3 regions of the Clostridium mucosae genome follow, and region 3 is predicted to be linked to each of the others. Evidence: a T-box and tRNA genes for the amino acid it is inferred to sense, from the RefSeq annotation. Region 3 holds a T-box; the other regions hold tRNA genes.
What was found. A T-box is a leader RNA that pairs with one kind of tRNA and senses whether it is charged. The one in region 3 lies ahead of metG (methionine--tRNA ligase), so its partner is inferred to be a tRNA-Met.

Region 1 (10,868 bases), on a different contig from region 3:
CTAAAGAAACTCTATTCATTGGAATCTTCACAGATCCATCTGATACAGTTACTGCTATCCCTATTGGTTTTAATACTTTCCAGTCCCCACTTGTTTCTGATGTATCAAAATCTGCTGAGTAAGATATTTTCTCTCTTACAGTTATATTTGCAATTGCTTTAGGAGCTTCTTCTGATGCACCCCTTATTGTTCCTTGAACTGTAAAGTTCCCAGCACTTTCATAACTACTTGGATCAACATAATCCCAAATAACTACCTCTTCAGCAGTTGTTCCATCTTCATATGTTACAGTAGTTGTATAAGGTAACTGTGGCTTAGCTTTAACTAAAGTTTCAATATCTATTGGTTTTACACTTGTTATATCATTTTTAACTTCATCATCAAGTGTCTTAATTTTTAAATAGTCAACTGTTATATCTTTACTATCAAACCAAGTTCTAAACCCAAATTTTCCTGCTTCTTGTGGAAAATTATTTATTGATACAATATCATTAAATATTTCTTGCCCATTAACCGTCAATGTTAAAGTATTTCTCTTAACTTTCACTTTCATAGTAACCCATTGTCCACTTTCTAATTTGGGACCTGCTATATCATCTTTCCAAGCGGTAGGTGATTCTATTAACCATCCTGTTCCTGTATTGTATCCTACAAAGCCATAACTATTAACACCTTTCCCTCTAAATACAAGACCAAACCTTCCTGGTAATTCCCCCTCTTTAGCTTCAAACTTAAATCTTGTTTCTGCTTCAAAATCTTTTAAATCTGGAGATTGATCTTCAATGAAAACCAAGTTATTACCCTTACTATCATCTCTTTTTATTGTTAAAGCACCTTTTGAACCCCCTTCAGTAAAATCAAAAACTTCTTTAATTTCACCATCCCCTGCAAGTCTTGTCCAAGAGTTACTATCATAGTCACTATACTCTTGATTGTACACAAAGGAGTCATTTACCTGTTTGATGTTGCCTACTTGCGTAGTATTAGTTGTTTCAGCTAAAGCCGATACTGGAATTTGACCAACTGCAACTGCAGCTGCTATTATAAAAGCAATACTTTTATTAATTGATTTTTTTCTCATAATATCCCCTCCACCTTTTGTATACATTTACAATTATATTTTAATATATAATACAATTTAATAATTTAGTAAAATTGGTAATTTTTTTTAATAATATTGCTATTTTAAATATCTATGTTAAAATATTGTTCTCAATAAATTAACTTATATATTCGAATAAAAAAATAAAAAGAGGTATATTAAATATATCTCTTTTTATTTTATAGTATTAATCAATAATATTAATTTAATAATTCTAAAACTTTATTGGTATAACCACATTATTTACACTTTTCTACTTTCGTCTTTTCTTTTTGGCTATTCTTTTACCTAATTATTATATCACGCAATTCTAGATATAATTTGAATCACTATCAAATGTACAGGATAGAACATATAAAACATCCATTTTGTAAATTTATTTTTTAATCCCAACTTACCATTGTATAATAAAATTAATGGTAATGAAAATACCATCATCCATTGGTAATCAAACAGCATAAGTTGCTCATATGCATCTTGTCCAAAAAATGCTGTAATAACAGGCAAAATAGAAAAAGCTATGTACGAAATTGATAATAAACCTTTTCTATTTCTGAAGAAATAAAATATTAATGTCATGAAAAATCCATAAAAAGATGATTCCGTAAACATATATGCAACACCTAAAAATATTACTATAATTGTTGTTACAATGTAAGCCTTTTTATTATTCACTGCCTTGCCATACTCTAATACTAACAAAATCAAAATTGAAAGAGCTAAAGATAAAAATATATTATTACTTATTCCTAATAAATTATCTAGTCCTATCATTATCAATCCAAATAGAGATAAACGACCTAAATATTTCATTCTACTTTTAGTATGAAAGAATCCCTCTATTATAAGATAGAAAAATATAGGAGCTGAAAGCTTTCCTAAATAGCCAAACCAAATTGGGATATCATAAGCTCCACCTAAATATGTATATATATGATCCATAAGCATTGTAACAATAGCTATAATTTTTAATGTAAAAGAACTAAATATCTTCATTAACTTAACCTCCCTAATTTCATAAAACTATTGTACCTATGATTTATATTTCTATCTATTTATATTCCTTTCATTTACCTTACATTATTGTAAGACAGTAAAATACCACTAGTCTTCATCCTAGTGGTATCAAAATTAATTCATTGTGTTTTCTTTATGACCGCATTCTTCACATTTAAAATATTTCTTTCCATATTGATTATTATCATATGCATAATCAAATTCCTTCATAGTTTCTCCACAAATTGGACAAATCTTATCTGTAGTATTTTTCAATAGACTCCCTCCTCTAACTATCTACTATCTTTTATTTTGTTAATAATTAATTATATATAAACTTAATTTATTGTACATATTAATTTTATTATATACATATATTCTTTATAAATAACCTATATTTACTATTTTTTATTATATTTATATCTTTATATTTAAATTATACAAATTATGGATTATAATGAATATAAAGTATATTTAAGGAGGTTATTAATATATCTAAATTATTTAAAAATAAAGCTATGATTACCATAACAATTATTTTAATCTTAGTAATTATAGCTATATCATCATTTTTTTATTATAAAGAACGTTCATCTGGTAACATAAATGCTAAATCAAATATATCTGAAATTGAAAAAATAAATAAAGAAATTTCTAAAGAAACAAGTATTGAAATCAAGGCTGATGAATATTATCCTATTGAAAAAGTTTATGATATACTTCATAGAATGAGTAATACAAAAATAATTGCAGAAGATAATCAAATTTGGGGAAGAATATCTATGGACCCTAAATATATTGCATCATTAAAAAGCTTAATAGAAAGAGTTGATTATGAAGATAAAGATTACATGTTAGAAGTGCTTTCTAGATGGGAAAATAACGATTTTTCGAAAGCTGTTGAGGAACATAATTACTTTTGGAAAAAGCTTGGTGGAACTATCGGAAAAGCAATTTCTTTAAAAGAATAGCAAATTGTTATACACTTATTTATAAAAATAGTACAAGTTATAAACTCTTGTACTATTTTTATATTTAGGTTTTAAAATAGCTTATCATATATCCATTTATTAAAATATCCTTAATCTTTTCCATTTTAACCCTCTTATTTGCATATTTTGATTTATATATTTATTTTAAATCTCTATTAAATCATAATCAATTAAAAAGCTATTTTTATAACTAACCCAAAGGACTTTACTCCTTTATAGAATTAAATATAGTTTTATTAAAGATTAAATCTCATTATCGGATAAATACTTTTATTTTCAAAGGGGCTCGCGTTTCGCGAGCCCCTTTAAAAGTTAGTAAAATTAACAACTTAAAATACTTTCATATGTAATATTTTCATATAATTATATATGCAATAAATTTAAAATTTTGGTGTTTTCAGTAAAATTTAATCAGGTAATTGATTCTTATATTGCTCATTACTTATTTTCTCAATTTCTTCAACATAAGTATTATCATCGTAATCATATTCATATTGTGGTGCATTTCTTATTTCATTAAACCTTCCAACAGATTGATAACTATCTTCTTCATCAAATCCTATTTCATCTTTATCCCCGTATCTTGATTTATGACCAAATGGATTTCCAATTACAGTTTCTTCTACTACTCTTTGATTAGAATTATAAGTTTTTATTGTACTAACAACATCTTGACAGTCAATACAATTTAATGCATAAGGTAAAAACTCTAACCTCTCCTTATCTATCTCTTTTCCACAGTTCTGACATTTACCATAACTTCCTTCATCAATGGCTTTTAAAGCATCATCTATCTTATCTAGTAATGCCCTTTCATTAGCTTCTAGTGCTCTACCTTTTTCAACTTCAAAGGTTTCACTAGCTATATCAGAAGGATGATTATCATAAAATGATAATTCACTTGCAACCTCTGCATTAAATCTAGTCATTCCATTATCATCTAATTGCTCAATTAGATCATTAATTCTCTTTTTCTCTTGATTAAGTTTATTTTTATAATATATTAATTCATCTTTATTCATATAAATCATCCTTTCAAAATAGTATATAATTATATTCTTCCTTAAAGATTTTTTTTAATAAACTTATTTAAAGAAATTATTTGTAATAATACCATAAATAATAAAAAACAGAAATTAAAAATTTCTGTTTTTTATTGTTTTCCAATATTATGTCCACAACTCATTATTTAATGTTGTATTAACCACAATTTTTTCATCTATTTCTTTAATTTCGAGGGTAATTAATCTTAAATCTTTTCCACTTAATTTATCATAAGCAACAACGGTATTACTTATATCTTTATAGGTATAAGTTAGAATTAGATTACACCTGTTATTTACTTTCTGTGTATATAATGATACTTCTCTAGATTCATTACTTTTAAGTTTTTTTATCACTTCTTTATGATTACCATTCCACTCACCATCATGTGTTAATTTTATATTAGTTATAATATCATTAGTTAGGTTCTTAACAACAACTTTTTGCATTATGTCTTGCATTATAAACATATTTACCAACTCCTTTAATATAATATTTATTTAATTTAATTACCTTCACATATTTTTCTTATTTTCACTCCTGCAAATAATTGATAAAATCCTTATTTCAAAGTAACTTTTTGTGATATTATATGAGATTCCACTGTACCATAAAAAGGTACCTTTTCTCTCTTTAATATTTCTTTCTTTAATATTTCATTTTTTAATATTTCTCTATCATTATTATATTTTCTAACATCAATTCTTTCCTTTAAATAAGTAATCATATTATACTTATTATTGAAATCCAATAATTATATAATAAATACTAATGTTTAAATTATATCACCATTGTAATTTAATGTATAGGAACCCATATAATTACTATTAACTTTAATATCTATTATTTCCTTCTAATAAAGAATTATCCTGCTATACCTCTCACTTATTCGTTTTTTCTTTTATTTACAAAAAAATAGAGGATTTATGCCAATAATTGTAAGCATAAATCCTCTATATAAATTATCTTTTAAAATTAATTTCCTTTTCTTCACTCATATTTACAAACGATTTACTAGGAGTAGTTTTAGCAATAACTCTTCCTTCTCTTATGGAATATAAAACTTCTGCTCTTCTTCTAACAGCATCATAACCACTTTCAGCATTTAGTAAAATTAAATTGCCTGGTTTTCCCACTTCTATTCCATATTTATCTTCAATATTTAAAGTTCTTGCACTATTGCTTGATATAAACTTTAATGATTCATTTATATCGTCGTAACCCATCATTTGACATACATGTAACCCAAAGTGCACTACTTCTAGCATATTTCCTGTTCCCATTGGATACCACGGGTCAAATATATCATCATGTCCAAAGCATACATTAATACCTGCTTCATTAAGCTCCTTAACTCTTGTAATACCTCTTCTCTTTGGATATGTATCAAATCTTCCTTGAAGATGAGTGTTTACTAGAGGATTTGAAACAAAATTTATTCCTGACATCTTTAATAATCTAAATAACTTATATGTATATGCATTATTGTATGATCCCATAGCTGTAGTATGGCTAGCAGTTACCTTATTCTTTAAACCTGTTTCTAAAGCTCTTGTAGCAACAACTTCTAAAAACCTTGATTGCTCATCATCTATTTCATCACAGTGAACATCTACTAATACATCATATTTTTTAGCTAATTCAAAAATCTTATTAATAGATTCTACTCCATATTCTCTTGTAAATTCAAAGTGAGGTATTGCCCCTATTACATCTGCACCTAATTTTAAAGCTTCTTCCACTAATTCTAATCCATTTGGATATGAAAGTATTCCTTCTTGTGGAAAAGCTACTATTTGTAATGTAACATAATCTTTTACTTCTTCTCTAACTTCTACCATTGCCTTTAATGCAACTAAGCTATCATCAGTAACATCTACATGAGTTCTTATAAATTGAATTCCATTAGCTACTTGCCATTCTATAGCTTTTTTAGCTCTATTTTTAACGTCTTCCTTAGTTAAAAATTCCTTTCTTTGAGACCATCTTTCAATTCCTTCAAAAAGAGTTCCACTTTTATTCCATTCTGGCTCTCCAGCTGTAAGAGTAGTATCTAAGTGAATATGTGGCTCTATAAAAGGAGCTGAAGCTAATGCTCCATTTCCTTCTATTACTTCTTCATTTTCTAATACTTCTAAATTTTCATCTATCTCTGTAAACTTTCCATCTACTATTCTTATGTCAAATAATCCTTCTCTATCTAAAAGTCTTACTTTTCTAATTAACATATTTTATCCTCACCTTATTTATTAGTTATTTTTGTTCCTATCACATAAACTAACATTGTTGTTATTATTGCATTTAATGCTATAACTCCTACTTGCACAACATTTGCAACGATAAACCCTGCTAAGAATGCTACTATAGCAATCCAGTTTATATCTTGGAATTTTGTCTCTTGTATATTATCATACTTTCTTTTCTTTATAAAGAAGTAATCAGCTATTATTATTCCACCTACTGGAGGTAACATTGAGTTTAAGAAAGTTAAGAATGCTGTAAAGTTATTATTTAACCATATTGCTCCTACTGTTCCTATTAACCCACTAATAATTACTAACTTCTTTTTAGGTAATTTAGTTATATTTGAAAGTCCAAGTCCTGCTGTATAAATTGCATTATCATTAGTTGTCCATATATTTAATCCTAAAACTAATATCGCAGGTAAAATTAATCCTTGTGAAAACATAACATCTGCTATATCTGAGTTACCTGTAACCATTGCCCCTACTGCTCCAAATAAGAACATTAATGAATTTCCTATGAAAAATGCTACTACAGTTGTTGATACTGCTACTTTTTTATTTTTTGAGAATCTCGCAAAATCTGGAGTAGCTGTTCCTCCACTTATAAATGATCCAACACATAATGTTACTGCTGTTACTAATGCCATCTTACTGCTTGGCTCTATGTTCATTAAGCCTTGAACTCCACCTACTGAATTTGTTGCCATTACTGCTGATGTACTACCCAATATAGCTATTGCTGGTACTGCAATTGAACTTAAAATCGTTAAAGATTTCATTCCAAAATAAGCAGTTGCTGTCATTAATAATCCTGTTATTCCAACTAATAAGTATAAGTTTATATTAAATCTATTTGCTACTGGTATTGCAAACATTGCTATTCCAACACCAAACCAACCTATTTGTGTAATACTCGTTATAAAAGATGCTAAATATGATCCTTTTTCACCAAAAGAATATCTAGCAAGTAAATGCATTGAAAGACCTGTGTCTGCTCCTATATATGCTAATAATCCTGTATAACACGCTAATATTAAATTTCCTATAAGTACTGCTATAAAGAAATCCTTCAACGGTAATCCTGTTCCTAAGTTTCCTCCTGTAAGCATACTTGCAGAGAAAAATGTAAATCCAAGCATAACCACAAACATTGAAAAGAATCCCTTTTTATCTTTTTTGTGCACATGATCTAATTCATAATCATGATTTTCATTAATAACTTCTTCTAATAATATCTTTTGTTCCATTTGTATCCCCCTAAATATTATATTTAAGGAAAACCAGTACTTATATTTAATAAAAAACGACCTCTCTATTATATAGAAAGGTCGTTAACGCTTAAAATTAGATATATAAATTAACTCTATATAACCTAATTATTCTATCTGCCGTATCATATCGACCTTATCAGTCTCTCTGGACTAAATTTAAAGGACTAGTTTTCTTGAGACAATTATATATTGATTCTCTAAAGAATGTCAACATATTTCTTATGGTAATAAATTAATTTTTAAATCAAATTTATACAAAACTTATTTTTTATTAGTTAAAAACAAAATCTTTTAATTTATCATTTATTTTATCTAATATTGATGGAACTATTTTTAGTATACTTGGTAAAAATAAAGAAACTACAAATGCCACAGCACATATTACAAATACCTCATAATACATAGGTTGTCCAATATAAACTTGATAGCCATGTATAGAAGCAACTGCAATTGCTGCTATTATGATAACCTTAGTTGCAATCCAAGATATTAAATTAATTATCTTACATAAAAATATTATTATAGATAATATGGCTATTATAGGCAATGCTATTATTTTAAATAAAATTATAATTACTCTACTTACTGTATCTATTTCACTTTTTTGTTTATTTACATCTTTTTTAGAACTTTGTCTTTTATACTTATCTTTATTATTTTCCTTATCTTTATCATTTGAAGAATTCTTTTTATTACTTTTTTGCTTCTTCATTGATGAATTATTAGAAGACGATTTTTTGCTTTTCTTCTTAGTTTCTTCTTGGTCATCATCATACTCAAAATTATTGTTATCAGCCCAATTATCTCTTTTAAAATTATTTTGAAAACCTTCATTTAAACTGTTATTATTAGAGTCATTAACGAAATTTTCTTTATATTGATTTTTTTCTCTTTCCTGTTTTATTTCTTCATAAGCTTTATCAAATACCTCTATAAAAGCCTTGGTTCTTTTCTCATCTCTAACTTCTTCTTTCAACTTATTGACTTTATTTTCATATGCTATTTTTATTTCTTCCATTGATGCATTTTCATCTACACCTAAAATCTTATAATTTTCCATATCTCTTCTCTCCATATTATTTTTTATATAATATATCCCCTATCTTTTGATTAACACTTATTATATCAATATCTATAAACTAATAAAAAGGTAATTCCTTCCTATATACTATTCTATATAAGTAAAAAGCCTAAAAAAGATAAATAACCTCATTATCAAGTTCTAATACCTCTTTGCATATGACTGTCTTCCCATATCAGCAGTAACTTCTTTTTTAAGTTATTCCTAAATAAATCTCTAGTAAATTTATTTATTCATAAAATTATACTAATAAAATGTGCCCCTTCTCATTACAATTTTATCATCAGACAATTCTTGCAATTTTGAACTAACAATTATATCTTCTCCATATGATATTACTATATAATTGTTGAGTTCCATTAAAGACATTAGATTTTAATATAACTTCTTCTTATTTCGTAGCATTTGATACCATATGACACTCTAAGATATCTCTTGTCATCATATGCCATAATATTATGTTATATCATTTTGACATTAACCTTTATTAAGCATATACTAAGGATACAAGTTAGCAAAGCTAATATGTAAATTTAATATCGCGGGATGGAGCAGTTGGCAGCTCGTTGGGCTCATAACCCAAAGGTCGTAGGTTCAAGTCCTGCTCCCGCAACCAAAACCTTACTCTTACTGTAAGGTTTTTTATTATATTTAGAAAAGCCTAGTGATGTAACACTAAGCTTTTCTTATTTATCATATATAAAATTTTATAAACATATTAATAGTTACTAATTTGCTTGTCTTATTTATCAATTCATACAATTAAATATGTAATCTATATGGATATATTATGGTAAATAATTACATAGTTCCTTAGATACCCTATACTTAATCTACATTGCAGTTAATCCACCATCTATAATGAATTCAGATCCTGTTGAATATCTTGATTCATCTGAAGCAAGATAAAGAACTAAATTTGAAACTTCTTCTGGTTTAGCCATTCTTCTCATTGGAATTTGTTTAGCAAAATTCTTAATTATTTCATATGATTCTCCTTCAGTAAGCATTGGTGTTTCTATTACTCCAGGATGCACTGAGTTAACTCTAATTCCAAATGGTGATAATTGAAGTGCTGCTGCCTTTGTCATTCCACGAACTGCAAACTTAGTGTCTGTATAACCAATTGCTCCCCCTACCATTCCATTCATAGATGAAATATTAATTATTGAAGCTGATTCTGTTTTCTTCATAGAAGGAGCTAATGCCTTAATTCCAAGAAAAACAGACACTTGATTTATATCTACAATTTTTCTATATTCTGCTTCAGTCATTTCTAAAATAGATTTATTCATAGTTATTCCAGCATTATTAACTAAAATATTAGCTGGTCCAAATATTTTTTCAGTTTCCTCTACAACTTTCTCCCAACCTGAAGCATCAGTAACATCATGTTTAATAAACTTTGTATTACTACCTAATTCTTGTTCTAATATTCTACCTTCTTCTTCATTTAAGTCAGTAAATACAACTTTTGCACCTTCACTTACAAATAATCTTACATGTGACGCCCCCATTCCACGTGCTCCACCCGTAATAATAGCTACTTTATCTTTTAAACGTTCCATTAATAAATCCTCCTTAGTTAAATCTTCAAATTTATATTATCCTCTTAATTAGCGTTAACAACTTATTATTAACTAATAATTATTAATTAATTAATATTACTATATTAGCAGTTATAAAATATATTATCAAGTTAATTACTATTCAATAATTGTATATTATTTATATTAATTTTATTCTTATAATCCAAGCCCTAATAGTTGAAATAAATAAAAGGTTGTCTCACTAAACAGCAGTGGGACAACCCATTAATATACATATATGTGAACTTTAAATAAATTAAATATATTTACAGCTTTAATAATAATCCTTCTTTTAAGTAATATTTTTACTAAACTAATTATGCATACAAAATCTTAATAAATATCCATTTATATCTTGTACAAGAAATTCTTTTTGTAATATTATTCTCCCATTAGATTCATATTCACTTATAGTTATATCTCTAAATAATTCTATATTATTTTTAACTAGATTATCTCTTAGCTCCTCAACATTGGATACTTTCATCTCAAAATTTATTCCTCTTCCAAATGGGTACACTAATTCACCTGTATTCCAATAGCCATT
Region 2 (10,868 bases), on a different contig from region 3:
GAAAAATTACTTAAAGTTCAAAGTGTTGTAAGTAAAAAGATAATAAATGTTATTCCAATTAAACCGAAAAAAGTTGCAATAGTTACAACTGGAAACGAAGTGTATTATGGAAGAATACAAGATGCATTTAAAGGTGTTATAGAAAAGAAGATATATCCATATGGTTGTGATATTATTGGACAAACAATTATAAAAGATAATTTAGTAGAAATAAAAGAAGCAATAAATCATTGGCTTGAAAAGGGTGCAGAAATGATACTTTGCACTGGAGGAATGTCTGTTGATGCTGATGATTTAACGCCTAAAGCAATAAGGGAAATTGGAGCAGAAATTATTTCTTATGGTACTCCTATTTTTCCAGGCGCTATGTTCCTAATTTCTTATAAAGGAGACATACCAATATTAGGATTACCTGGAGGAGTAATTTTTTCAGAAAGCACTGCTTTTGATGTGATATTACCAAGAGTTTTAGCCGGAGAAAAATTAACTAAGTATGACATAGCAAGTTATAGTCATGGAGGCTTGTGCATTGCTAACGATTATATATAAGGTATAATAAAGATTTCAAATTTTAATAAGATATCTATATAATCGATATTAGCTACATATAATTAGTAGTTTGATAACTTATATTAAAGATTAAATAATATATTCGATTTTAATTTTTCTATTATGTTTAAGCAAGTTCTTTATCTATTTAATATACATATAGTTTTAATTATTTGTAATATTAATTGAAGCATATATAAAATTAGCGCTATAATTAAAGTATAAGATAAAATAAAGGTAGTAAATTATAAAATGAAGAGGTGGCAGTATGAATGTTATAGATTGTAAGGGACTAGCGTGTCCTATGCCTGTTATAAAAACAAAGAAATATTTTGACTTAGAAGATTCAAAGGAAACTTTAGTAATAGTAGATAACGAGGTTGCTAAAAATAATATATTAAGATTAGCTAAAGGATTAAAGCTAAATAGTAGTTTTGAAGAAGAAAATGGATTATATACAATTCAATTAGCAAAGGGCGAATTTACTACAATACATCAAGATGTATATAAAGAAGAAATTGTTAATCAGACAGTTGCTCCAACTATATTAGTTTCATCAAATTTACTTGGTAATGGTGATGATAGATTAGGGGAAACTCTAATGAAAGTATATATTAATACATTAGCGGAAGCAGAGGTGCTACCAGAAAATTTAATGTTCATAAATGGTGGAGTAAAGTTAACTTGTTCAGGGTCAGATGTTTTAGATAGTTTAAATTCTATGAGAGAAAAAGGTGTAAACATAATAAGCTGTGGAGCATGCCTTGATTTTTATAACTTAAAGGACGAGCTTAAAGTTGGCGAGATTGGAAATATGTATCAAATTATAGACTTAATGAATAGAAGTGGAAATACTATAAAATTATAAATATAAAAGCTACGATAAATAGAAAATGCTTTGTATTTATATTTTTCAAAATTTTTTTATTATTTTATTTATAAACTGCATATTTTAATAGTAGAAAGTTATTGGAATTAGTAAATTTAATAAGATATAAAGGGGGTCGCGTTTCGTTACCCCCTTTGCATATATAACCGATGAAGTGTCATGTGTAGTCTAAATCAATGTGATGATTTTTTTGTCAATAAAACACAAGATTTTTAGTGAAGAATAGATAATTACACAGAATTATCTATTTTCTATATTTAATAAAATTGTTTAATCTTTTGATTGAATTTTTCATATAGCTTAATCATATCTAGCTCTGTTGAGTAAACTCCAACCTCATCTATTGGAATCCATTTAACGCCACTATTTTCATCTTCTTTTATGAAAAGTTCATCATTTTCATCAGCTTCTAATAAATAAGCAACTGATAAATGTAGGTGAGAAGCGATTTCTTTACCTTTTTTTATATGTGCAGGAACAGGTAAAACATCTAATGAAAAAATTTTATTATCTAATGCTTTTATATTTTTAACACCTGTTTCTTCTTTAGCTTCTTTTATAGCAACGTAAAGTAAATCTTCATCCCCATCAGCATGGCCACCAGTCCAAGACCAAGAGTTATATATATTATGATAAATCATAAGTACTTTTGTTTTATCTTTATTTACTATGTATCCAGAACTAGTGATATGGGCAAGTGGGTTTTCCCTAGTTAAAAGATTATTAAAATTATTTATTGCATATAAAATTGCTTCTTTATCGGCTATTTCCTGTTTAGTATAAGGTACATAGCTTTTAATTTCTTCTATCCAACTCATAAATTTCTCCTTTGAATTACTAATTTTATTAATTTTAATTATATAACAAAATATGTGATTAAACTATTAGCCTATAGAAAAATAAATATGTAACATATGAAAATATAGTCGAATAAAATATATCGATGTAGTATATGAAATAGAAACATCGGCATAATTTAAGTTCAGGATGTAAGAGAGGATACAAAATGCAAATTGGTATAAGGGCATTAGACGAGAGTTTGAACTTGCAGAAAAAAAAGAACCCTCTTATACACTGTATCTCTAATTCAGTTTCAGCAAAAGATCTAGCACAAGGAATTTTATGCTATAATGGTCACTCAATATTTAGTAATTCTACTGAAGAATCACCAGATATAACTTCAAAATGTGATTGTCTATTAATTAATTTAGAAGATTTAAATGCAGCAAGAGTAGATATAATAGAAAAAGCAATTAGAGTAGCAAGAAGAAAAGGTATCCCTGTAGTTTTAGATATAATGGGAGTTGATTTTTCGTTTTTTAGAAAAGAAATAGCATTAAGATTCATAAATAGATACAATATAAACGTCGTTAAGGGAAAGTTAGAGGAATTTAAAGTATTAATCCAAAGTGATGATAAATTAAAGAACAAAGACTTTACCAGTTCAAGGGTAAAAGAAAATATAGAGGTTAGAGTGAGCTTAAGAAGTTTTTCAAAAAGATTTAACACCATAACAGTAGTTCAGTGTGAAGATTATTATTTAACTGATGGATTTAGTGAGTTTTATTTAGAAGGTGAGCGAGAAAGGTTTAATAATATATTTGGTGTTGAATCAATATTGTGTGGATTAATTTCTGTAGGGGTTGCATCTGCAAGCAATAATGAACAAATATTTAGAGCCGTCTTAGTTGCTATTATGACTATAGCAGTAAGTGAAAAAATAGCTGTACAAAAGAACTTAAAACCTGAAAAAAATATATGGTTAAAAGAGTACTTATTAGATGAAATAGAGAATATAAATTCAGAAAAACTAAATAGATTAGCAAAAGTTGAATATTCATTTGTAAGATAAAGAAGATAAAATATTAACATCAAAAAGTAATTAATAAAAATTAAAAAGCTTTGGATATATCCAAAGCTTTTTTGGTTGCGGGAGCAGGACTTGAACCTACGACCTTCGGGTTATGAGCCCGACGAGCTGCCAACTGCTCCATCCCGCGATATTAAGTTACTAACCTTAGTCAGTGAATTAAGTATATCATTATTATAACATAAAGTAAAGGAAGATATGCAAAAATTTTTAGAATTTTTTTAAAAAAAGTGCTTGAAAAACGTTTACAGATGGTTTATTATATAGTTAACCGATTTAGTAAACCGATTTACTAAAAAATAATTATTTAGGAGAGAGATTTATGAATAAGATATGTGTACTTGGAAGCATGAATATGGATTTAGTTTTAAAGGTTAAGGATATACCACAAGTAGGAGAAACTATTTTATCAAAATCTTTTGAAAAGATATCAGGTGGAAAGGGAGCAAATCAAGCAGTAGCAGCTAAAAGAAGTGGCTCAGAAGTAGTAATGATATCTAAGATAGGTAGAGATGATAATGGCTTAATACTTAAAAATAAATTAAAAGAAGATAATATAGATGTAAGTTTTATATATGAAGATGAAAAAGAAGCAACAGGAATGGCAATTATAATGGTTAACGATAACGGAAACAATTCAATAATAGTTGTTCCAGGATCCAATATGACAATAAATGAAGAAGAAATTAATAAATCAGAAAAAGCATTAAAAGAAAGTGATATATTAATATCTCAATTTGAAACACCAGAAGAAATTACTTTTAAAGCATTTAAAAAGGCTAAGGATTTTGGAAAAGTAACAATACTAAATCCTGCACCAGCTAAAAAAATAAATGATGAACTTTTAAAAGTAACAGATATTATAGTACCAAATGAAACAGAAGCAGAAGTTTTAACTGGTATAAAAGTAGAAAATTTAGAAGATGCAAAAAAAGCAGCAGAAGTTTTCTTAAATAAAGGAGTTAAATTTGTAATTATAACTTTAGGATCAAGGGGAGCTGCAGTAATAGGAAAAGAATTTAGTGAAGTAGTACCAGCATTTAAAGTAAATGCAATAGATACAACAGCTGCAGGAGATAGCTTTATAGGAGGCTTAAGTTCAAAGTTAGATGTGAAAAATCTAAATAAAGAAAACCTTATAAAAGCAGTAACATTTGGAAATAAGGTATCATCAATAGCAGTTCAAAGAAAAGGAGCACAACCTTCAATACCATATTTAAAAGAAGTGGAAGAGGTTTATGGAGAGGAGTAATACTAATGAGAAAGACATCATTATTAAATAGTAATTTAAGTTCAGTAATATCAAAAATGGGACACACAGATATGTTAGCAATTGGTGACTGTGGTTTACCAATACCAAATGAAACAGAAAGAATAGACCTAGCATTAATAAATGGAATTCCAACATTTATGCAAACTTTGAAAGCAGCATTAGAAGAACTACAAATAGAAGAAGTAATATTAGCAAAAGAAACAGAAGATATAAGTCCAAAACTTTTTGAAGAAATAAAAGAAATTATAGGAGATGTAAAAATAACATTTGTATCTCATGAAGAATTGAAAAGAAACTTAAAGGAATGTAAGGCAGTAGTTAGAACAGGTGAACAAACACCGTATGCAAATATAATTTTAAAATCAGGAGTTGTATTTTAGTTAAGGAGGGTATTTATATGAGTACAAGAATACCAATGCTAAGAATGGAGGGAGTATCAAAAATATTCCCAGGGGTTAAGGCCCTAGATAATGTTGATATAACAGCTTATGGTGGAGAAGTTACAGCTTTAATGGGTGAAAATGGAGCTGGTAAGTCTACATTGATGAAGATATTAAGTGGAGTATATCAAAAAGATGAAGGTAAAGTATTTATAGATGGAGAAGAAGCCCATATCAAAGGAATAAAATCAGCAGAAGAATATGGTGTTACTATTATCCATCAAGAAATGAGTGTCTTAAATAACTTAACAGTTGCAGAAAATATATTCTTAGGAAATGAAAAGTATCATAAGTTTACTGGGAAAATAAATAAAAAGGAACTTATAGAAAGAAGTAAATTATTCTTAGATCAAATAGGTGCAAATATAAATCCAAATACTCTTGTTTCTAGCTTAAATGTTGGGGAAAAGCAAATGGTAGAAATAGCAAAAGCTTTAACTAAGAATGCAAGAGTAATAATAATGGATGAGCCAACTACAGCTTTAACAGAAGTAGAAACTAAGAATTTATTTAAAGTAATAGACAGCTTAAAGAAAAAAGGAATTGCAATAATTTATATATCTCATAGAATGGAAGAAATATTTGCTATATGTGATAGAGTTGAAGTTCTTAGGGATGGGAAATATGCAGGGAATGCCTTAATTAAAGATATTGATAATGACAAATTAATTTCAATGATGGTTGGGAGAAAAATAGAAGACCAATTCCCTTACAGAGAAGTAAAGGTTGGAAAAGATATTTTAGAAGTTGAAAATTTAAATTCAAATGTTGGAATAAAAGATATAAGTTTCAGCGTAAAAGAAGGAGAAATCTTAGGAATAGCTGGTCTTATGGGATCTGGAAGAACAGAAGTTGCAAAAACAATCTTTGGAGAATATAAAAAGACTTCTGGAACAATAAAGATTAAAGGAAAAGAAATTGATATAAAAAATATTCAAGAAGCAATAGATAATGGAATTTGCTATTTATCAGAAGATAGAAAAAAAGAAGGCTGTGTTCTTAGCTTATCTGTAGCTGAAAATATGATTTTATCTAATTTAAAAAAATATGAAAGCAAAATGATGGCTATAGATAAAAATAAAGCAACAAAAGATGTTGATTATTACATAGATAAAATTAAGATAAAAACACCGAATAGAGATCAATTAATAAAAAATTTAAGTGGAGGTAATCAACAAAAGGTTATACTTGCAAAATGGCTTATGTTATCTCCAGAAGTATTAATAATTGATGAACCTACAAGGGGGATAGATGTAGGAGCAAAGAAGGAAATATACGAATTATTAAATGAACTTAAAGCATCTGGAAAGGCGATAATAATGATATCTTCAGATTTACCAGAAGTTTTAGGAATAAGTGATAGAATTCTTGTTATGAGTGAAGGAAAAATATCAGGAGAATTAAAAAGAGAAGAAGCTTCACAAGAAAGCATAATGAAATTAGCTGTTGGAATGAATAAATAGTTGGGAGGATACAATTATGAATATTAATATAAAAGAAACTGCATCTAAATACAAATCTCTTATAGGATTAGTGCTACTATGTGCGATAATCACATTTGTTACACCATCATTTTTATCACTATCAAACATTACTAATGTTTTTACACAAGTTTCAGTTAATGCAATAATTGCAGTAGGTATGACTTTTGTTATCTTAACTGGTGGAATAGATTTATCAGTTGGGTCAACTTTAGCAATTAGTGGAGCATTATCAGCATCAATAATCAAATCAACAGGAAGTGTTACATTAGCAATAGTAGTTGCAGCTTTAGTTGGTATAGCAATTGGTTTAGTAAATGGACTTTTAATATCAAAAGGTAAGTTACAAGCATTTATAGCAACACTTGCAACAATGACAATATTTAGAGGTGCTACTTTAGTATTTACAAATGGAACTCCAATTTCTAAGTTACCAGAAAAATTCGTTAATATAGGTAATGGAAAAATCGGATTCATGCCAATTCCAGTTATCATCACTGTAATCGTTTCTATAATAGCAATTTATGTTTTATCACAAACAAGATTTGGTAGATATCTTTATGCATTAGGTGGAAATGAAGATTCAGCTAGATTATCAGGTATAAACACAGATAAAATTAAAACTTTAGTATATGTAGTTTCAGGTTTTGCATCAGCAATTGCAGGGGTAATTATAACTAGTAGAATAGCATCAGCTTCACCAAATGCAGGAACAAGCTTTGAATTAGATGCAATAGCAGCAGTTGTTATTGGAGGTACATCATTAGCAGGTGGAGAAGGTAAAATCACAGGAACATTAATAGGTGCTCTTATCATAGGAGTATTAAATAACGGATTAAACTTAATGAATGTATCACCATTTTATCAATCAATAGTAAAAGGATTAGTTATCTTAATAGCAGTATTATTAGATAAGAAGAGCAGAAAGAAAGCATAATTGAAATAGGAGGAGATAACATGAAAGGTATAAAAAAGATATTAGCATTTTCTCTAGTAGCCATAGTTTCAATGAGTTTCTTTATGGGATGCTCAAATAGAAATAGTGACAAAAAGATTGGAATAGTTTTATCCACTTTAAATAATCCTTTCTTTGTTAGCATGAAAGAAGGGGCAGAAAAAGAAGCTGAAAGGCTAGGATTTGAGTTAATAGTTTTAGATTCACAAAATGACCCAGCTAAGGAAAGATCTAATGTAGAAGATTTAATACAACTTGGTGTAGTAGCCTTATTAATCAATCCAACAGATAGTGATGCTGTTGTTAAATCAGTAGAAGTTGCAAATAAGGCAAATATACCAGTAATTACTTTAGATAGACAATCAAATGGTGGAGAAGTTACAAGCCATATAGCTTCAGATAATATAAAGGGCGGAGCTATGGCAGCAGAATTTGTTTTAGAAAAGCTTGGAAATGAAGCAAATATAAATGTAGTTGAACTTCAAGGTATTCCAGGAGCATCAGCAACTAGAGATAGAGGAGCTGGATTCCATAGCATTTTAGATGATAAAGCAAATGTTAAGTTTGTTTCAAGCCAAGCAGCAGATTTTGATAGACAAAAGGGTTTATCAGTAATGGAAAATATACTACAAGGTAATTCAGATGTCCAAGTAGTATTTGCTCATAATGATGAAATGGCTCTTGGAGCAGCAAAGGCAATTGGAACAAGCAATGTTAAGGCGATGGTTATTGGATTCGATGGAAATGAAGATGCTCTAGATGCAGTTGAAAAAGGAGAAATGATTGCAACAGTAGCACAACAACCAGATTTAATTGGTGCATTAGGAGTTGAATTAGCATTAAAAATATATAATGGTGAAGCTGTAGATAAAGAAATAGCAGCTGATCTAAAAATTGTTAGTAATCAAAATTATTAGTAAAGTTGTCAAATAAATATTAATTAACTATGGTATAATCGTATATGTAAAACTGCAATAAGGAGTGGAATTTATGAGTAAGGTAACTCTTTTAGATATAGCAAAACATGCAAATGTATCTAGAACTACAGCCTCCATGGTATTAAATAATAAAGATATTAGTGTTTCAGATGAAACAAGAAATAGAATTTTAGAAGCAGTAAAAGAACTAAACTATATACCAAATTCTCTAGCAAGAAGTTTAAGCACAAAGAAAAGTTATACTATAGGCTTTATTATTCCAGATATAGAAAATCCATTCTTTGCAGAAATGGCAAAGGCTATTGAAACAGAAGCAGAAAAACAAGGATATAGTGTGATCTTATGTAATACTTTTAATAGCAGTAAGAAAGAAGAAGAGTATATAAGATTATTAATAAGCAAACTAGTCGACGGAGTAATAATTGTAGCAAATGGTAAAAGGAACAATTCTATAAGTATGCTAAAATCTAATGAGGTACCATTTGTTGTTGTCGATAGGCACATTGATGAAGTAGAAAAGATAAATGGTGTCTTTTGTGATAATGAAGAGGGAATAAAAAGAGGTTTAGACTATTTAATAGGAAAAGGGTATAAGGATATAGCTTTTGTTGGGTCTACTCAAAATGAAGTGAGTTCAAATTCAAGGCTTAGATATTTTCAAAAAATATCTAAGCAATATGAAATTTTTAATGAACTTTTATTAGAAGAGGATGAAATTTCATTAGAAGGGGGAATAAATGCAACAGAAAGACTTATAATGAAAAATAATAATATTGATGTAATATTTTATAGTAGTGATATTATGGCTATTGGTGGAATCAAGTGTCTGATTAGAAAAGGTTTAAAAGTACCAGAAGATATAGGAATATTAGGTTATGATAACATTGGAATATGTTCTTATATAGAGCCAGAATTAACTACAATTGCACAACCTATTTATAATATGGGAAAGGAAGCCTTTAATTTATTAATGGATGTTGCAAATAGTAATAAAGAAGAAAATATTATTAATTTAAAACCGTATTTAGTAGAAAGAAAAACAGTAAAATAGATTTGGTGGTGTAAAATATGAATAAAGAAAATTTAATTTCTGTTTCTAAGAATGTTAGAAAGAATATAATAGAAATGCTTTGTGAATCAAAGTCTGGACATCCAGGTGGATCATTATCTTGTGCAGATGTCTTAACATATTTATATTATGAAAAGATGAACATAGATGTAAATAACCCTAAATGGGAGCAAAGAGATAGATTTGTATTAAGTAAAGGACATGCTGCGCCTGCACTTTACTCAGTATTAGCTGAAAAAGGATTTTTCCCTAAAGAAGAATTAAAGACTTTAAGAAAAACAGGTGGATTACTTCAAGGACATCCAGATTCTAAACATGTTCCAGGGGTTGATGTTTCAACAGGATCACTTGGACAAGGAATATCTAATGCTGTAGGAATGGCTTTAGGATTAAAAGCCCAAAATAATAATGCTAGAGTTTATGCAGTATTAGGAGATGGAGAACTTCAAGAAGGTTTAGTTTGGGAAGCATCAATGGCAGCAGCTCATTATAAATTAGATAACTTAGTTGCAGTAGTTGATTTCAATGGATTACAAATAGATGGTAAAAACGAAGAGGTTATGGGAATAAATCCTTTAGATGAAAAATTTGAAGGTTTTGGATTTAATGTAATTGAATGTGATGGACATGATTATGAAGAATTAGACAAAGCCTTTAAAAATGCAGAAGAAACAAAAGGTAAGCCAACAGTAATAATAGCTAAAACGGTAAAAGGTAAAGGTGTTAGCTTTATGGAAAACCAAGCAGGATGGCACGGACAAGCACCTAACAAAGAACAAACAGAACAAGCTATTATGGAAATCATGAAATAGGAGGGATTTATAATGGGTAAGGCAACAAGAGAATCATATGGAATGGCACTAGTAGAATTAGGAAAAGAAAATGATAAAGTTGTAGTTCTTGATGCGGATCTTTCTAAGTCAACTAAAACATGTGATTTTAAAAATATGTTTAAAGATAGATTTTTTAATGCAGGTATAGCAGAACAAAACTTAATGGGAATGGCAGCAGGTCTTGCTAACGTAGGAAATATACCTTTTGCTAGTACTTTTGCAGTATTTGCTACAGGTAGAGCATTTGAAGTAATAAGAAACTCAATATGCTATCCTAAGATGAATGTTAAGATAGCTGCAACTCATGCAGGTATAACAGTTGGAGAAGATGGTGGTTCACACCAATCTGTTGAAGATATAGCACTTATGAGCGCACTTCCAAATATGACTGTAATAGTACCAGCAGATCACAGAGAAGCTATGCAAGCTACAAAAGCAGCAGCAAACTTTGTAGGACCAGTTTACTTAAGATTTGGTAGATGTAATACAGAAGATATATTTGATGATAACTATAAATTTGAAATTGGAAAAGGTGTAGAGCTTAGAGAAGGAAATGAGGTAGCTATAATTG
Region 3 (10,868 bases):
ACCCTTGTACTAAAAGGACATATAGCTTTATCAACAGCAAAATTCTTAAAAGGTACTACAGGAATGAATTTAGATATATTAGCTAGAAGGCCATTATGGAATTATGGAATAGATTATAAGTGTGGAACAGGTCATGGTGTTGGATACTTCTTGAATGTCCATGAGGGACCACAGGGAATAAGACCAGAAGGAAATTTAACAGTATTAGAACCAGGAATGATAATAACTAATGAGCCTGGTGTGTACAAGGAAGGTAAGCATGGAATAAGAATAGAAAATACTCTTTTAGTGGTAGAAGATATAAATTCTAAAGAGTTTGGAGAGTTCTATGGATTTAAGACGATATCATACTGTCCAATAGACTTAAATGGAGTAATTGTAGAAATGCTTACAAACGAAGAAAAGGATTGGTTAAATAACTATCATAAAACTGTATTTGAAAAGTTAAATCCATATCTGAATGATGAAGAAAAGGAATTCCTAAAAATTCAAACAAGAGAGATATAGTTATTAATGAAAAAGGTACAGTCTTATAAATCTATTTAATTTAAGATTTAATTTATTAAATTTCAAGTAAGCTTTAGTATCTTGAAAAAGTGAATTTTTTATTTTATGAAAGGGCGGTCGCGTTTCGCGACTCCCTCTATACTTGCATATTAACTTTTTATAAAGTGGATTACGAAACGAGAGCCTTTTTTAAACCGTTAATTTTACTTAATTAAAGATGTTTTTAAATTTAAATAGAAATTTTGGTGTATATTATATATGCGCAAAATGGAGGCTCGAATTAGAACTTCCATTTTTACTGGTTAATATCAAAATTTATTTTGCTACAACCAAGTTTTCTTATCATAAGAAGTTACTCCTTAGGTGGTAAGATAAACTTATTAACAAGTAAAGCTATTAGAATACCAAAAAGAGTTTCTATTATTCTATTAACTGCATAATAGAATGGGTCTGTGAAAGCGTGAATAGTAGTTACTCCAAGAAATGCAATGCATGATACATTAATTGCTCCAGGCTTTTTTAGTAAGTTACAAGAATAGATAACTACTATGATACCGATAGATATAGATATATAAATTAATATCTTACTTAAAGTCATGAATTCAATATTAAATTTGAAGTATCTACAAATAATTAAAAATAATAATCCTATAATTGCTCCAACTATTGTTCCAAGGCCTCTGTTTATTGCCATTTTAACTGAGTTTGCAACTGTATCTTGTACACAGATAACAGCAGTTAAACAAGCGAAGAAAGGCTCATTAGGAAATAGTAATAAGCACAGAAATACTGAAACTGCAGTTTTTATGGTTCTAAGTCCAACTTTAGGAATCATGAAATTCATATTATTTTCTCCTTAATCTTTTGTAAATATATTTATTTTATTTATTATTTACATTTTCTAATTTTTCATTTGTCTTTTGTTTTTTACTTTTTGGTGGATGAATATATTTGTTAATAATTAGAGCAATTATTATTCCAAATGCTGTTTCTACAGTTCTTCTAATGGAATACATTAATGGATCATCATATCTATGAGAAATAAGTATCCCAATCAATACAATAGAAGCAATAGAACACGCAGCAGGCTTTTTTATAATATTACAAATATAAATTATTAGTGATACACCTAAAGCAGTTATTACTGTTGCAAATGATGTTAAATTTAATTTGTTAATTGTGAAAAGTAATAAAACTCCTAATATACCACCAAGTAAAGTACCTATCAATCTATTAAGGCCAATTTTAACTGAATTTTCTACTGTATCTTGCATACAGATTACAGCTGCTATTGCGGCAAAAAGAGAATTTGGCCAAAATATAAGGCAAATTAAAACTGAAAGTCCTGTTTTAATATTTCTAGAACCTAGATGAGGTAATTCAAATTTTTCCATAGTATCAACTCCAATCCCAATCCCTTATACATATTATATCATATAGATTATACAAAATTAGCATGGAAATATAACTTGGGTTGATGGGATTATGTAAAAAAGTGTAAGTGTCTTTAGAGTAACAATTATATTTATAAGTATGTAGTTACTAAATATAAATAAATAGTAACCACATACTTATAAATATATATTGCAGATGCAGTTATTGATATTATAAAATATAAATATTACAAATATGTTTAATAAGGATTGATTATATGAGTTTTTGGCTTTATTTATTAATAGTAGAAATAATTCCATTAGGGATGTTTATTTTAGGGGGACTATTTGAAGCGAGTTCTACTAAATATCCAGATACGAAAATTGGATATAAAAATAAGTATTCATTAAAGGATAAATATTCATGGGAGTATTCAAATAAATTAGCAGCTAAAATATATGGAGCTGTAGGTACAGGGGTATTTATTTTTAATGCAATATTATTATTTATAATTGGTGAAAACACCTTTACATTTATATTGCTATTTAGTTTATTTATGGTCTTATTATCAAGGACAATGATAGATAATCTAATAAAAAAGAAATTTGATAAATAATGATGTATTAAAAAGAATTGACAGTATTTTTAATATAGAATATCATAATAATAAATAAAAAATGCGATGAAAAGAAGAGTAGTAAAGAAAGAATGTCTTAAAGAGAGCTAGGTAAGGTGAAAGCTAGCGACAAGAATCTTTATGAAGATGGACTTGGAGCATATTTCTTGAGCTATAAATGTTAGAGAAATACGGGAGCAACCGTTATATTGCAGGGTGATTAAATTCACCTATTGAGATATTTATTGTGAAATAAGTATGAATTAGAGTGGTAACACGTATAATACGTCTCTATATAGGTCTTAATATACCTATATAGAGATTTTTTTATTATAAAGAAGATAACAATGTTAGGGAGGAAAAATGGTATGTGTAAGAAGACATATTATATAACTACACCAATTTATTATCCATCAACTAAACTTCATATTGGAAACACTTATACAACTGTAGCAGCAGATGCTCTTGCAAGATATAAGAGATTAACAGGATATGATGTAATGTTTTTGACTGGAACAGATGAACATGGTCAAAAGATACAAAGAATAGCAGAAGAAAAGGGAATAACACCAAAGGAACACGTAGATGAAATAGTATCAGGAATAAAAGACTTATGGAAGATGATGAATATTAGCTATGATAAATTTATCAGAACAACTGATGATTATCATATAAAAGCTGTTCAAGATATATTTAAAAAATTATATGACAAAGGAGATATTTATAAATCATCATATGAAGGTTTATACTGTACTCCGTGTGAATCTTTCTGGACAGAAACTCAATTAGTTAATGGTAATTGTCCAGATTGTGGTAGACCAGTAGAAAAATCAAAGGAAGAAGCTTACTTCTTTAAGATGAGTAATTATGCTGATAAGTTAATGGAGTATATTGAAGCACATCCAGATTTTATACAACCAGAATCAAGAAAAAATGAAATGGTTAATAATTTCTTAAAGCCAGGCTTACAAGATCTTTGCGTATCAAGAACTAGTTTTAACTGGGGAGTTCCTGTAACTTTTGATGAAAACCATGTTGTTTATGTCTGGATAGATGCACTTTCAAACTATATAACAGCATTAGGATATGGTAGTGATAATACAGATTTATATGATAAGTATTGGCCAGCAGACGTACATTTAATAGGTAAGGATATTTTAAGATTCCATACTATCTATTGGCCAATTATGTTAATGGCATTAGATTTACCGTTACCAAAGCAAGTATTCGGACATGGATGGTTACTTGTTGATGGCGGAAAGATGTCTAAATCTAAAGGTAACGTGGTTGACCCAGTAACTTTAGTTGAAAACTTTGGTGTTGATGCAGTTAGATATTATCTATTAAGAGAAATACCATTTGGCTCAGATGGATTATTTAATAATGAGATATTTATAAAGAAGATAAATTCAGATTTATGTAATGATTTAGGAAATCTTTTATCAAGAACTGTAGCTATGATTGAAAAATATTTTGATGGAGTAATTCCAAATAATAATGTAAAAGAAGCTATAGATGATGAATTAATAAGCTTAGCATTAGAAACTCCAAAGAAAGTTAATAAGGCTATAGATGATTTAAGAATCCCAGAAGCATTAGAGCATATATTTGAATTAATAGGTAGAGCTAATAAATATATAGATGAAACAACTCCTTGGATATTAGCTAAGGATGAAGAAAAGAAAGAAAGACTTGGAACAGTTTTATATAACTTAGTAGAAAGTTTAAGATTCTCATCAGTTTTACTATCTGCATTCTTACCAGATACAAGTAAGAAAATTAATGAGCAAATAAATGCGAGCAATACTACATTTGAATCATTAGATAATTTTAATGGAACAATAGTTGGAACTAAGGTTCAAAAAGGTGAAGCTTTATTCCCAAGAATAGATGTAGATAAAAAATTAGCAGAGTTAGATGCATTAAGAGAAGCACAATTAGCAGCTAATAAAAAAGAAGAAAAAAGAGAAATAACTCCAATTAAAGAAGAAATAACTATAGAGGACTTCGAGAAAATAGATTTAAGAGTAGTAAAAGTATTAGAATGTGAGCCTATAAAGAAAGCTAAAAAGTTATTAAAACTAAAGGTAGATTTAAATGGAGAAGAAAGACAGGTAGTTTCAGGAATTGCACAATACTACAAACCAGAAGAACTAGTTGGTAAATATGTAGTATTAGTAGCAAACCTAAAACCTGTGACATTAAGAGGAGAATTATCACAAGGTATGATATTAGCAGCATCAACAGATGATGATAGCTTACTAAAATTAGTAAATCCAGGAGAACTACCAACAGGAAGCGTAGTTAGATAATTAAAGAATGAATAATGGATAATTGACAATGGACAATTTTGGATGAAATTTCTCCAAAAGGAGAAATTTCTAATAATATATTTATTACAAAAACTCAGCTATTAGCTGAGTTTTCTCCATAATTATCAATTGTGCATTATAAATTGTCAATTAAATATAAGGGGGTTTTTATGAATATAATTGTTGGAAACGCATGGCCTTATGCAAATGGTCCATTACATTTAGGAAGAATTGCAGTATTACTTCCAGGTGATATAATTGCCAGATATCATAGACTTATGGGAGATGAAGTTGTATTTTTATCAGGAACAGATTGTCATGGTACTCCAGTAACTATGAAAGCAAAGGAAGAGGGGATAACACCATTAGAAGCAACTATTAAATATCATGATAAGTTTAAGAGATGTTTTGATAGTTTAGGATTCTCTTTCGATGTGTTTGAGAAGACTCATTCTGATTATCACGAAGAAAAGGTTAAGGCATTTATCCTTGAATTATATAATAAGGAGTATATATATGAAAAGGAAATCGAGCAAACGTATTGTGAAAATTGCAATGAATTTTTATCAGACAGGTATATAGAAGGAAAGTGTCCACATTGTGGAGAGATTGCCTCAGGAGATCAATGTGAAAACTGCTTGGAGGTAATAGATTCAGAAGAACTTTTAGATAGAAGATGTAAGCTTTGCGGAAATGAAACAATATTAAAAGAAACAAAACATTTATTTTTCTCACTTTCAAGTTTTGAGAATGACGTTAGAAGACTTTTAATTAGGCAAAAGGGTTGGAGAGAAAATGCTCAAAAAATAGTAAAGAGATATTTAGATGAAGGATTAAGAGATAGAGCGGTTACAAGAGATTTTAATTGGGGAGTAGATGTTCCTTTAGAAGGATATGATGATAAAAAAATATTCGTTTGGATTGAAGCTGTAATGGGGTATTTAACAGCTAGTATGAAGTGCTTAGAAGAAAGAAATAAAGATTGGAGAGAATATTGGCAGGGAGAGGACTCAAGGGTTTACTTTGTTCATGGTAAAGATAATATTCCTTTCCATACTGTAATATTTCCAGCTATATTAGCGGGAATTGGAATAAAAAATCCTAATTTGAGAGTTATATCAAGCGAATATATGAAATTAGAAGGAAAAAATTTTTCGTCAGTTAAAAATTGGGCTATATGGGGTGACTATATAGTTGATAATTATGATGTTGATGAATTTAGATATTACTTAGCATTGAATTCTCCAGAAGTAAAGGATACTGATTTTACTTGGAGAGATTTTATAAATGTAGTAAATAGAGATTTGGTTAGTTCATTAAGTAATTTTGTTAATAAAACAATTGATTATATAAATGAAAATTATGATTCGAAGATACCTGATGGAAATATATCAAATGATTTCAAAAATGAAATACTAAATTTATATTTTGATGTAGGAGATAATATAGAAGAAGGAAAGTTTAAAAATGCAATTTTAGATATTATGTCTTATGTGAAAAAAATGAATAAATATATTGAAAATGAATTATTAAAGACAAGATCAGAAAAGAGTAACAAAGAAATTAAAAATAAGGTTTATGAGTGCATACAGTCAGTTGTAAATTTATCCAACTTATTAGAACCTTTTATACCTTATACTTGCAACAAGATAAGAGAATCTTTAAGTTTAGAAGAGCCTATATGGAGCTATGTAGAAAAGCAGAGTGGAGAAATTTTAAATTTAGAAATATTATTTAAAAAACTTGACAAAAAAAGGGCTTCTGAAGAAGTTAAAAGACTAAAAGAAGAGAAGTTTTAATATTAATTATAGAAAAACCCTAGATTAAATCACTTTGGGGAATAATTTAATCTAGGGACCATTAGATGGTTTTAGGGGTAAATAATAATGCTTTAACTACTTTACAGTTATTATAATACATTAATAATATGACAATAGTGTGACAAAAAAATAAATAAACTGTGAATACAATATAAATATTCTTCTTAAAATAACTAGATAAATTTCAAAATAAGGATAACTTTACATGCTATTTAATATTTACAATTTTAGCTATTAGTTGTATAGTAATTTTGTTAACAAAATATTAATTTTATGTTAACGGTTGAAATTATTTAAATTATAAGGAGAATAATTGATGGACAAGTTCGCTATTTTAACAGGTTTAATAGGTGGATTAGGCTTATTTTTATATGGCATGAAGCTTATGGGAGATGGTCTAGAAAATGCTGCAGGTGAGGGCCTTAAATCAATACTAGAAAAGTTAACGAGCAATAAGTACATAGGAGTTTTAGTAGGGGCACTAGTTACTGCGATAATACAAAGTTCCAGTGCAACGACAGTTATGGTTGTAAGCTTTGTAAATGCTGGATTAATGAACTTATTTCAAGCGGCAGGAGTAATAATGGGAGCTAATATAGGAACAACTATTACAGCTCAAATGGTATCTTTTGATTTAGATGCAATTGCACCATTATTCATAGGCGCAGGTGCTATAATAATGCTAATAGCAAAGAAGAAAAGAGTTAGAGATATAGCAAGTATAGCTTTAGGATTTGGGATTTTATTCATGGGTATGGGCGTAATGGCTGATGCTATGAAACCAATTGCTGAAGCAAGTTGGTTTAAAGATTTTGTAGTTGTAGTTGCAGACAATAGTATTTTAGGTCTAATGGCAGGGCTTGGTATGACAGCTGTTGTGCAAAGTTCATCAGCAACAACTGGTATTCTAGTTGCTTTAGCGACAACTGGTGCAATAGATATGCACTTGGTATTTCCTGTAATATTAGGTTGTAATATAGGAACTTGTGTAACAGCAATATTAGCATCATTAGGAGCAAATAGAACTGCAAAAAAAGCTGCATTAATACACTTACTATTTAACTCATTAGGAGCATTAATTTTCCTACCATTTATAAATCCATTTATAAGATTGGTAGAATCAACTGATCCAACAAATGTAGCAAGACAAGTTGCTAATGCGCATACTATATTTAATATTACTGTTACTGTGTTATTATTACCGTTATCAGCATATTTAGTTAAAATAGTTAACATGATTCTTCCAGGTGATTCTGAAATAGAAAAAGAAGGAGCTATTTATTTAGACAAAAATTTATTAGAAACTCCTATCGTAGCGAATGGACAAGTATTTAAAGAAACAATAAGAATGGCAAATAAAGCAAAAGAGAATTTAGAGTTAGCTATGAAAGCACTCACAGAAAATAGTACAGAATCAGCCGAGAAGGTATATAAAAATGAAAAAATAATAAATGCATTAGAAAAGGATATAACTGATTACTTAGTTGAGCTTTCACAACTGGATTTACCAGAAGAAGACATAAAATTATTTAGTTCAACATATCACGTAATTAATGATATAGAAAGAATTGGCGATCATGCAGAAAATATAGCAGATTTAGCCTTAGAAAAAATGAACAAGAACATTCATCTTGGAGATAATGCTAAAGAGGAATTATCTTTAATATTTGATAGAACTATTAAGGCTATTGAGATTGCTATTGGAAGTTATAATAGTAAAAATTCAACAGCTCCAAAGGAAATAGAGCAAATAGAAAATGAAATAGATAAATTAGAGAAAAAGTTTAGAGAGAATAATATAAAGAGATTAAATGAAAAATCATGTTCTGCAGCATCTAGCGTTATATTCTTAGATTTAATAAGTAATCTAGAGAGAATTGGAGATCATGCCAATAACATTGGAAATGCAGGGAAAAAGCATAATTTATAATAGTATATAAACAATATAAGAGAGTCTGCTTAATTTTTTAGCAGACTCTTTCTATTTTTAGTTATAAAGTCTAATATATATTAGATAAAGATAAAATGTGTATTATATCGCTTTTTGTAATATAATAATATTTATAATAATTTCAGAAGGGAATTGGAGGAATAGATATGGAAAATAAATATGTAATATTTGATACACATGCTCATTATGATGATGAAGCTTTTGATGAAGATAGAGAAAGTGTATTTAAGCAAATTAAGGAAAATGGAGTTATAGGGATATTAAATTGTGCATCTAGTTATGAAAGTATATCAAAAACAAATAAATTGACTTTAGAAAATGATTTTATCTATGGAGCTTTGGGAATACATCCAGAAAATGCAAATGAATTCAATGATGATGTAGAAGAAGAGATTTTAGATTTAATTGAAAAGAATAGAAAGATAATTGCTGTTGGGGAAATTGGATTAGATTATTACTGGGATGAGAATCCATCAAAAGATATACAAAAGAAAGTTTTTAGGCAACAAATGAAGCTTGCAGAAAAGTTAAACCTTCCTGTTGTAATACATGATAGAGAAGCGCACGGAGATACATTGGAAATTATGAAGGAATTTCCTAAAGTAAATGGAATAGTGCACTGTTTTTCAGGTAGTACTGAATTTGCTATGGAATGTATAAAACTTGGATACTATATTGGAATAACAGGCGTAGTTACTTTTAAGAATGCAAAAAAAATAGTTGAGGTAGTTAAGCATGTCCCATTAGAAAAATTATTGGTCGAAACAGATTGTCCATATATGGCTCCAGTACCAAATAGAGGAAAAAGGAATAAATCGGACTATATTGCTTATATAATAGAACAAATAGCTATAATAAAAGAATTAGAGCCTAAAGAAGTTAATTTGGCCGTAAATGATAATTTTAAGAGGTTGATTGGAAATAGTTTATAAAGTAAAATAAAAAAGTAATAATTTCAAAAATTTAACAATTTTGATGTTTTGTTATTACATAATGTTGAAATTGTAGAAAACTTAAGTCTACTTTTTATGAAAGGCTGCAAAGTTGCTATAATTTATAATTTATATTTTGAGTATGCATATGATGCATTTATCCGCAGTTTTATTAATGCAGGAGGTCTTAATTTGACAAAAGCGCTTAATTCAATTATAATGCAAAAGACGCTCTTGCCAAAGGAGGTAAAGTAGATGGTAGAAAAATGTAAGGAATACATGAAAAACAACTTTTCTAACGGTCCAAAGGCAAAAATACTGATAGGTGTAGTACTAGCTGCTATTGTTTTATCAGTGACGTTCATAAACATGAGAAAGACAGTAACAATGAAAATAGACGGTAAAGAAGAAACGTTTGTCACATATAAGGGGACTGTTAAAGATTTGTTGGATACGAAAGGGGTAGAAGTTAACCCTAAAGATAAGGTTCAACCAGCTTTAAATGGTAAGGTATCTGAAGGAGATACAATATCTATTAAGAGAGCTGTTTCAGTAGAACTGACTGTAGGAGATAAACAAGTAAAAATTGATACTGCAGAAGATACTATTGAAGAAATGCTAGAAGTAGAAAAAGAAGAACTTAAGAATCAAGGAATTGAATTTAATGAAAATTTGGACGAGATAGCTCCTGCATTAAGTACGAAAATTACATCGGATTTAAAAATTAACCTTGTTAAGGTTGAAGTTAAAAAAGAGTTAGCCAAAGAGGCTATTGATTTTGATGTAGTAGTTGAGTCAGACGAAAACCTTGATAGTGGACTAGAAGAAGTGAGACAAGATGGAGCTTCAGGAGAAAAGGAAGTCACTTATGAAATAGTTTATAAAAATGGTGCTGAATTTTCTAGATCTGTAAAAAGTTCCAAGGTATTAGCAGAGCCAGTTAATAAAGTAATTGCACAAGGAACAAGAAAAGCTTTTGCAAGTAGAGATGGTCAGCTATTAAATTATAAGAGCGTAATATATTGTGAGTCTACTGCATATAGTGGAGGTGGGATTACAGCAACAGGAAGTGTACCTGTTAGAGATCCAAATGGCATAAGTACTATAGCGGTTGACCCAAGGGTTATTCCTCTAGGAAGTTTAGTTTATGTAGAGGGATATGGAAAGGCTGTAGCGGCAGATACTGGTGGTGCTATTAAAGGAAATATCATAGATGTATATGTAAATTCTGAAGCAGAAGCATATACCGACTGGGGAAGGAAGTATAACGTTCCTGTTTATATTTTAGCTTATCCAGGAGAATGGTAAAATAAGAGGGTGCTCTAAAGTTAGAGCACCCTTTTATTTTCTAATTAA

Region 1: it has a tRNA-Met gene. The T-box ahead of metG (methionine--tRNA ligase) is inferred to sense a tRNA for this amino acid. The anticodon was not compared.
Region 2: it has a tRNA-Met gene. The T-box ahead of metG (methionine--tRNA ligase) is inferred to sense a tRNA for this amino acid. The anticodon was not compared.

The regions. Positions count from the first base shown of each region.
Region 1 covers NZ_JANKAF010000002.1:193,660-204,527, forward strand. The annotation lists gene NSA50_RS04195 (endo-alpha-N-acetylgalactosaminidase family protein) at 1-1,081, opposite strand, end outside; gene NSA50_RS04200 (conjugal transfer protein TraX) at 1,403-2,098, opposite strand; gene NSA50_RS04205 (hypothetical protein) at 2,234-2,374, opposite strand; gene NSA50_RS04210 (DUF6241 domain-containing protein) at 2,617-3,069, shown strand; gene NSA50_RS04215 (TraR/DksA C4-type zinc finger protein) at 3,498-4,112, opposite strand; gene NSA50_RS04220 (hypothetical protein) at 4,260-4,604, opposite strand; gene NSA50_RS04225 (hypothetical protein) at 4,697-4,885, opposite strand; gene codA (cytosine deaminase) at 5,097-6,362, opposite strand; gene codB (cytosine permease) at 6,377-7,627, opposite strand; gene NSA50_RS04240 (molecular chaperone DnaJ) at 7,923-8,711, opposite strand; tRNA gene NSA50_RS04245 (tRNA-Met) at 9,273-9,348, shown strand; gene NSA50_RS04250 (glucose 1-dehydrogenase) at 9,566-10,300, opposite strand; gene NSA50_RS04255 (bleomycin resistance protein) at 10,635-10,868, opposite strand, start outside.
Region 2 covers NZ_JANKAF010000017.1:61,653-72,520, forward strand. The annotation lists gene NSA50_RS15790 (molybdopterin-binding protein) at 1-549, shown strand, start outside; gene yedF (sulfurtransferase-like selenium metabolism protein YedF) at 818-1,417, shown strand; gene NSA50_RS15800 (NUDIX hydrolase) at 1,696-2,256, opposite strand; gene NSA50_RS15805 (hydroxyethylthiazole kinase) at 2,445-3,290, shown strand; tRNA gene NSA50_RS15810 (tRNA-Met) at 3,363-3,438, opposite strand; gene rbsK (ribokinase) at 3,631-4,560, shown strand; gene rbsD (D-ribose pyranase) at 4,566-4,961, shown strand; gene NSA50_RS15825 (sugar ABC transporter ATP-binding protein) at 4,979-6,484, shown strand; gene NSA50_RS15830 (ABC transporter permease) at 6,501-7,439, shown strand; gene rbsB (ribose ABC transporter substrate-binding protein RbsB) at 7,460-8,374, shown strand; gene NSA50_RS15840 (LacI family DNA-binding transcriptional regulator) at 8,448-9,446, shown strand; gene NSA50_RS15845 (transketolase) at 9,464-10,276, shown strand; gene NSA50_RS15850 (transketolase family protein) at 10,289-10,868, shown strand, end outside.
Region 3 covers NZ_JANKAF010000005.1:112,472-123,339, forward strand. The annotation lists gene NSA50_RS08105 (aminopeptidase P family protein) at 1-507, shown strand, start outside; gene NSA50_RS08110 (FUSC family protein) at 860-1,351, opposite strand; gene NSA50_RS08115 (FUSC family protein) at 1,389-1,901, opposite strand; gene NSA50_RS08120 (SdpI family protein) at 2,159-2,497, shown strand; T-box leader at 2,555-2,793, shown strand; gene metG (methionine--tRNA ligase) at 2,866-4,809, shown strand; gene metG (methionine--tRNA ligase) at 4,980-6,608, shown strand; gene NSA50_RS08135 (Na/Pi cotransporter family protein) at 6,946-8,559, shown strand; gene NSA50_RS08140 (TatD family hydrolase) at 8,727-9,512, shown strand; gene NSA50_RS08145 (G5 and 3D domain-containing protein) at 9,768-10,820, shown strand.